Regions from separate parts of the Arthrobacter sp. KBS0702 genome, predicted to be linked through region 2. Evidence: predicted binding sites of a transcription regulator. Region 2 holds the regulator's gene; the other holds the start of a gene.

Region 1 (3,855 bases), 420 kb from region 2:
CCAGCGCCCAGTACCTGTCCGGCGTCGTCCAGCCGCTGATGATCTTCGTCGCCAACCTGAACTACATCGCGGTCGCGGTGCTCGGCGCGCTGCAGGTCGCCACCGGCACCATGACGATCGGCGGCGTCCAGGCGTTCATCCAGTTCAGCAGGCTCTTCAGCCAGCCGATGGGCCAGATCGGCGGCATGCTGACCCTGATGCAGTCCTGCGCGGCCTCCGCCGAGCGGGTCTTCGCACTGCTGGACGCACCGGAAATCCCCGCAGATGCCCCTGCCGCGGGCGCCGCCGGCGCGGCAAGGGCCGCGGCCGCACGCTCCGGCGGAGAGTCCGCGGGGCCCACGGGCCGGGTCACCTTCGAGGGCGCGACCTTCGGCTACAGCCCCGGCGCGCCCGTGGTGGAGGATCTGTCCTTCACCGTGGAGCCGGGCCAGACGGTGGCGATCGTTGGCCACACCGGTGCCGGAAAGACCACCGTGGTCAACCTCCTGATGCGCTTCTATGAACTCGACGCCGGCAAGATCACCGTGGATGGCCAGGACATTGCGGAACTGCCGCGCGACGGCCTGCGGGCGGCCATCGGCACCGTGATGCAGGATACCTGGCTGTTCACCGGGAGCATCCGGGAGAACATCGAATACGGCCGTCCCGGCGCCAGCGACGCCGACATCACCGCCGCAGCCCAGGCAAGCCACGTGGACCAGTTCGTGCGTGCCCTCCCGGCCGGCTACGCCACCATGCTGGGCAACGACGGCGACTCGCTCAGCCGCGGCCAGCGACAGCTCATCTCAATCGCCCGGGCGCAACTGGCCGGCCGCAGCATCCTGATCCTCGACGAGGCCACCAGCTCGGTGGACAGCAGGACGGAGGTCCAGATCCGGCAGGCCATGTCCAAGCTGCGGCAGGGCAGGACCAGCTTCGTGATCGCCCACCGCTTGTCCACCGTCCGCGACGCTGATCTAATTCTCGTCATGGACCACGGACGGATTGTTGAACAAGGGAACCACCAGGAACTGATGGCGGGGGAGGGCCTCTACACGGGCCTCTACCGTGCCCAGTTCGCCGGCCGGGAAGAATTCGACGGCGTCCTGGAGCCCGAACTGTGACCTCGCCGGAGTCCGGCCTGGCACGCTTTCCCGGCGGCTGGAAACCCAACACCGGCAGCTCGGTACCGCTGTTCGAACAGCTCCGGCTGAACATCATCGAGCGGGCCGACGACGGCACCCTGGCTCCGGGCACCCGGCTACCCGCCGTCCGCAGCCTGGCGGCCGATCTCGGTGTCGCGCCGCACACCGTGGCGCGCGCCTACAAGGAACTCGAGGCCGCCGGCGTCGTCGCCACCCGTGGCAGGAACGGCACCGTCGTGTGTGCCCGCGACGAGGCCTGGGGCTCACTGAGCGCGGCCGCCGCGGAATTCGCGGCGGCCGCCAAAGCCCAGGGCGCCAGCTTCGCCGAAGCCGTCCAACTCCTGGCGGCCGCATACGACCGCCATTAGCTCAACCGCCAATAGCACAACAGCAGCCGGAATGGATATTCGAAGAAGTTTTCGATTAGCATTGGAGGCGTGCCTAAAGCCGTAGCTGAAGAACCTGCCGTCGATGTCCAGCCCGCCGCCGCTCCGGAAAAGTCCGGAAAAGGCGCCGGCCCCCAGCCATCCGGACCGGCGTCGCCGGGCGCGGAGCTGGTCCGCCCCGACCTTTCCCGACTGGTCGTGAAGGGCGCACGCGAACACAACCTGCGCAACGTCGACCTCGACCTGCCCCGCGACGCGATGATTGTCTTCACGGGGCTTTCCGGCTCCGGTAAATCCTCGCTCGCCTTCGACACAATCTTCGCCGAAGGCCAGCGCCGCTACGTCGAGTCGCTCTCCGCCTACGCCCGCCAGTTCCTCGGCCAGGTGGACAAGCCCGACGTCGACTTCATCGAAGGCCTGTCGCCGGCCGTCTCGATCGACCAGAAGTCCACCAGCAAGAACCCCCGCTCCACCGTGGGCACGATCACCGAGATCTACGACTACATGCGCCTGCTCTGGGCCCGCGTGGGTCGCCCGCACTGCCCGGTCTGCGGCGAGCCCGTCACCAAGCAGACCCCCCAGCAGATCGTCGACCAGCTGCTGGAACTGCCCGAGGGCACCCGGTTCCAGGTGCTGGCCCCGGTGGTCCGCGGCCGCAAGGGCGAATTCGTCGAGCTGTTCAAGGAGCTCACCGCCAAGGGCTACTCCCGGGCCCGGGTGGACGACAAACTGATCCAGCTCAGCGAGCCGCCCAAGCTCGGCAAGCAGTTCAAGCACACCATCGAAGTCGTCGTGGACCGCCTGGTCGTGAAGGAAGGCATCAGCCAGCGACTCACGGACTCGGTGGAAACCGCGCTGGGCCTGGCCGAGGGCCGTGTCCTGGCCGAATTCGTCGACCTCGAGGCGGACGATCCGGAGCGGATCCGGGCCTTCTCGGAGCACCTCGCCTGCCCCAACGAGCACCCTCTCGCGATTGACGAAATCGAGCCCCGCTCGTTCTCCTTCAACAACCCCTTCGGCGCCTGCTCGGCCTGCAGCGGCATCGGCACCAAGCTCGAAGTGGACGAGGAACTCCTCATCCCCAACTCCGAGCTCTCGCTCTCCGAGGGCGCCATTGCGCCCTGGTCGCTGGGCGCCGCCACCACCGAATACTGGAACCGGCTCCTCGGCGGCCTGGCTAAAGAGCTCGGCTTCAAGATGACCACGCCCTGGGAGAAGCTCTCCGCCGAGGCGCGGCAGACCGTGCTGCACGGCAAGGACCACAAGGTCGTGGTGCAGTACCGCAATCGTTTCGGCCGGGAGCGCAAATACAGCACCGGCTTTGAAGGCGTGGTCCAGTACGTGCACCGCAAGCACACCGAAACCGACTCGGACTCGGCCAGGGACCGCTACGAGGAGTACATGCGGCAGGTCCCGTGCCCGGCGTGCAATGGCGCCCGGCTGAACCCGGCGTCGCTGTCGGTCCTGATCAACGGCAAGTCCATCGCGGAGGTCGCCGCGCTGCCGATGCGCGAGTGCGCACACTTCCTGGACAGCCTGGTCCTCACCGGCCGCGAGGCCCAGATCGCCCACCAGGTTCTCAAGGAGATCCAGGCCCGCCTGACCTTCCTGCTCGACGTCGGCCTGGAATACCTGAACCTCGAACGGCCCTCCGGCACCCTGTCCGGCGGCGAGGCCCAGCGCATCCGGCTGGCCACCCAGATCGGCTCCGGCCTCGTCGGCGTCCTCTACGTCCTGGACGAGCCCTCCATCGGTCTGCACCAGCGCGACAACCGGCGCCTGATCGAAACCCTGACCAGGCTCAGGGACCTTGGCAACACCCTGATCGTGGTCGAACACGATGAGGACACCATCCAGGAGGCCGACTGGGTGGTGGACATCGGACCCGGCGCCGGCGAGCATGGCGGCATGGTGGTGCACTCCGGGTCCTATCATGACCTGCTGAAGAACACCGAGTCCCTGACCGGGGACTACCTCTCGGGCCGGAAGTCCATCGCGGTGCCGAAGAAGCGCCGCAAGTACGACAAGAAGCGCGAGCTGAAGGTCGTCGGGGCCAAGGAAAACAACCTGCTCAACGTTGACGCCGCCTTCCCGCTGGGCCTGTTTACGGCCGTCACCGGTGTCAGCGGTTCAGGCAAGTCCACCCTGGTCAACGAGATCCTCTACAAGGTGCTCGCCAACAAGCTCAACGGCGCCAAGCAGGTCGCCGGGCGGCACAAAACCGTCCAGGGCCTCGAGCACCTGGACAAGGTGGTGCACGTCGACCAGAGCCCCATCGGCCGGACCCCGCGCTCCAACCCGGCCACCTACACGGGCGTCTTCGACCACATCAGGAAGCTCTTCGC
Region 2 (3,855 bases):
CTGGTCAGTCACGTGCCTAGTTTAAGTGAGACCACGCCCGGCCCCGAAACTGTGACCTCCAGAGGGCGGCCGGGGATTACCTGGAGGGCACGTAGAGCTGCTGGCCGGGGATAACGCGGGCGGCATCGAGGTTGTTGAGCTGCACAATGTCGGCGACCACGTCGCGGGGGTCGCGCTCCGGTGCCACTGCGCCGGCGATGGCCCACAGCGACTCCCCCGGCTGGACCGTCACGGTGACCGTAGGGGTGAGCGAGAGCTCCGCGGTCGAGTCGGCGGCTTTGGCCGGCGCATTCAGGAAACCGGCGAGCGAAAGGACGAGGGCAGCCAGCAGAATCAACGGCAGGCCGAAGAAGACGAAGCGGCCCCGGCGGGTCAGCCGCAGCGGCGCCTGCCTGGGCGCAACGGCAGGCACAGCCCGCTGCCCGCGGCTGGCTTCCTGCCCGTCGAAGATGCCGTGCGGGCCGAAAGCCTCGAACCGTGACGCCTGCACGGGAACGGAAACCTGTGAACCGGAAATAGCGCTTACTGCTGACATGAACTGAGCCCTCCTGGACTTATCTGTGCCGCCCGGCGTACTCCACGTACTCGCCGCCAACCGGCCGAACCATCTAACGCAAACCTGGACCGCAAATCTTGATCACTACGTTCGAACACAGAACCGAACCGAAAGATCCCGTCCCGGCGACTAACTTCGAACACATATTCGAACGTTGTAGTTCCTGTTTTAGCACTTATGAACGAACAATGTCGAGACTCGCTAGAACAAATGTTTGAAAAAGCGTGTCTGCTGGCCTACTTTTGAACCAGCAGAACCACTTGTGGTGATCAACAGCAGTTGATCAGCGGGGTCTGACATTTTCAGACCAGTTGGTCCCGGCAGCCCAGGCGGCCGGGCGGAACGGAAAGGCGTGGCGAACATGGCAGCACAAGCCGCCGGCGGGAGGGCCGCCCAGCGGAGCCCCCAGGCCGGCCGGGCGCCGAAGGGCCTCACCGTCCGGCAAAAGAAGATCCTGGAGACCATCCAGCGGTCCGTGACCGACAACGGCTACCCGCCCTCGATGCGCGAGATCGGCGACACCGTCGGCCTCGCCAGCCTCTCCAGCGTCACCCATCAGCTCTCGCAGTTGGAAAAGCTCGGTTACCTGCGGAGGGACCCCAAACGGCCCCGCGCCATGGAAGTCCTTTTGCCCCTGACGCTCGACGAGGGTGCCACCAAGGTCTCCGGGGTGGCGAAGTCCACCGGCCTGCGGGCCGTCGGCGGCGTTGCGGTCTCGGAACTCGCCAGTGCCACCGACACCGCAATGGTGCCCTTCGTGGGCCGGATCGCCGCCGGCGGCCCGATCCTGGCCGACCAGGTGGTGGAGGACGTGATGCCGCTGCCGCGCCAGCTGGTGGGCCACGGCGAATTGTTCATGCTTCGGGTGGCCGGCGACTCGATGATCGACGCCGCCATCTGCGACGGCGACTGGGTGGTCGTCCGCCGCCAGAACGACGCCGTCAACGGCGACATCGTGGCTGCCTTGCTCGACGACGAGGCAACGGTCAAGACGTTCCGCCAGCGCGACGGCCACACCTGGCTGCTCCCGCAGAACACCCAGTACGAGCCGATCCTCGGCGACCATGCCGTCATCATGGGAAAAGTCGTCTCGGTGCTTCGCTCCCTCTAGCGCCGCCGGCACGTACTGCGCCCGGCATAGAAAGGCCCCGTCCGGGTTTTCCGGACGGGGCCTTCGTCGTTGGGTGAGCGGCCTAGGTGGCCGTCTCCTTTGCTGGGCTTTCCTTGGCCAGCCGTGCGAGGGCGGCCAGGGCCACCGCCGGGTCGGTGGTGGGCCAGAACGGCGGCAGCGCGGCGCGCAGGAACCCGCCGTAGCGCTCGGTAGACAGCCGGGAGTCCAGGACAGCCACTACGCCCTTGTCCGACGTCGAGCGGATCAGCCGGCCGGCGCCCTGGGCGAGCCGGATGGCCGCGTGGGTTGCAGAGACGCTCATGAAGCCGTTACCGCCGGCTCGGGCCACAGCACGGGAGCGGGCGGTCATGAGCGGGTCATCCGGCCGCGGGAACGGAATCCTGTCGATCACCACCAGCCGGCAGGAGTTTCCGGGCACATCGACGCCCTGCCAGAGCGACATCGTGCCAAAGAGGCAAGTGTCAGGCTCGTCGGCGAACTGCTTAACGAGTGCCGTCATGGTCGACTCGCCCTGGCAAAGGATACTCAGGCCCAGCCGTGGCCGCATGGCTTCGGCGGCTTCTTCAGCGGCACGCCGGGAGGAGAAGAGGCACAGGGCGCCGCCGCCGGAGGCCCGGATCAGCTTTTCGAGCTCGTCGAGGGCTTCCGGGGAGGTCCCGCGGCCCGGCTTGGGCAGGTGCTTGGCGACGTAGAGGATGCCCTGCTTCGGATACTCGAACGGGGACCCGACATCGACGCCGGTCCAGCTCGGTGCGCCGGGGCCGACCAGGCCCAGGCCTCCGGCCGCCGGTTCGAAGGCCGAGCCGATGGCGAGGGTTGCCGAGGTCAGCACGACGGTGTGGTCGGCGAACAATCCCTCGCGCAGCCGCCCGGCGACGCTGAGCGGGGCGATGTTGATCAGGGCCGGCGCGGAGTCATCAGGCTGCGAATAGCCCTGCTGCGGGTCGAAGCTGCTGTTGCGGGAGAACCAGACCACCTCGCGGTTCTCCTTGGCCGCCAGGAGCCGTTCGCAGAGTTCCAGGATCACCATCAGTCGGGACCGGGCGAGCTGCCGTCCGCCGTCGGCGGTGTTGGCGCTGTCCCCCTTGGAGTCCGAAAGCGCGGCGCGGCAGGCGTCACGCAACTGGTCCACGCAATCGAGTTGTTCGCTGTTCAGTCCGTTCGGCATCAAACCGCTGGGAACGCCCTCAATGGCGAGTTCGAGGTTGGACGCGGCATTGTTCAGCGCATCCACGGTGATTCCGGCGTGCTTGCGGGCGCCCGACGCGGCAGCGTGCACCATGGCGACGGACAGCTGTCCGGACACGGCGCCGGTCACCCGGTCCTGCAGTTCGTGGGCCTCGTCCACCACCACGACGTCGTACTCCGGGAGGACCGCGAGGCCTTCGAAGGCGCTGACGGCCAGCATCGCGTGGTTGGTGACCACGACGTCGGCGTCGGCGGCGTTCTGGCGGGCAAGTTCGCTGAAGCATTCGGCGGCGAGCGGACACTTCTGCGCGCCCAGGCACTCCATGGAGGTGACGGAGACCTGCCGCCAGGCGCGGTCGGTCACCCCGGGCATCAGTTCGTCGCGGTCCCCCGTCTGGGTGTCCTCAGCCCAGTCGCGGAGCCGGACCACTTCCTTGCCGAGCTGGGACGACGGTCCGCCCATCGCCGCGGCGAAGTGCGGCACGGACGTGTCCTCGCCGAGGGAGAACAACTGGCCCTCGGACGGTTCCTCGGAAGGGAAGCCGCCCTCGAGCTTGTGGCGGCACACGTAATTGGAGCGGCCCTTGACCAGGGCGACCTTCACCGGCCGGTCCAGGGCCGGGGTGATGGTCTTGAGCAGCCGGGGCAGGTCGCGGCCAACAATCTGGGTCTGCAGCGCCAGGGTGGCGGTGGAAACCAGGGTGGGCTTGTCGCTGACCAGCGAGTGGGCGATCAGTGGAATCAGGTAGGCCAGGGACTTGCCGGTGCCGGTGCCAGCCTGGACCAGCAGGTGGTCGCCGGTCTCGATCGCGCGGGCCACCTGTCGTGCCATTTCGTGCTGGCCGTCGCGGCTCTGGCCGCCCATGCCGGCGACCGCCCGGTCGAGCAGTTCAACCACGAACTGCTCGCCGGACGGGCGGCTGCCGGACGGGCGGCTCTCGGACGGCGCGGCCTCCCCCTCGGCCACCGCTGGTTCAGT

Evidence for each region. Region 2 encodes LexA, which represses DNA repair genes until DNA is damaged. Its sites were predicted from a motif close to TCGAACANNTGTTCGA; they were not measured.
Region 1: the regulator LexA is predicted to act here: its motif matches at 1,532-1,547, upstream of uvrA (excinuclease ABC subunit UvrA).

The regions. Positions count from the first base shown of each region.
Region 1 covers NZ_CP042172.1:1,723,098-1,726,952, forward strand. The annotation lists gene FFF93_RS07905 (ABC transporter ATP-binding protein) at 1-1,103, shown strand, start outside; gene FFF93_RS07910 (GntR family transcriptional regulator) at 1,100-1,492, shown strand; gene uvrA (excinuclease ABC subunit UvrA) at 1,679-3,855, shown strand, end outside.
Region 2 covers NZ_CP042172.1:1,298,814-1,302,668, reverse strand. The annotation lists gene FFF93_RS05960 (histidinol-phosphate transaminase) at 1-12, opposite strand, end outside; gene FFF93_RS05955 (LysM peptidoglycan-binding domain-containing protein) at 77-535, opposite strand; gene lexA (transcriptional repressor LexA) at 918-1,667, shown strand; gene FFF93_RS05945 (ATP-dependent DNA helicase) at 1,750-3,855, opposite strand, start outside; gene hflX (GTPase HflX) at 3,851-3,855, opposite strand, start outside.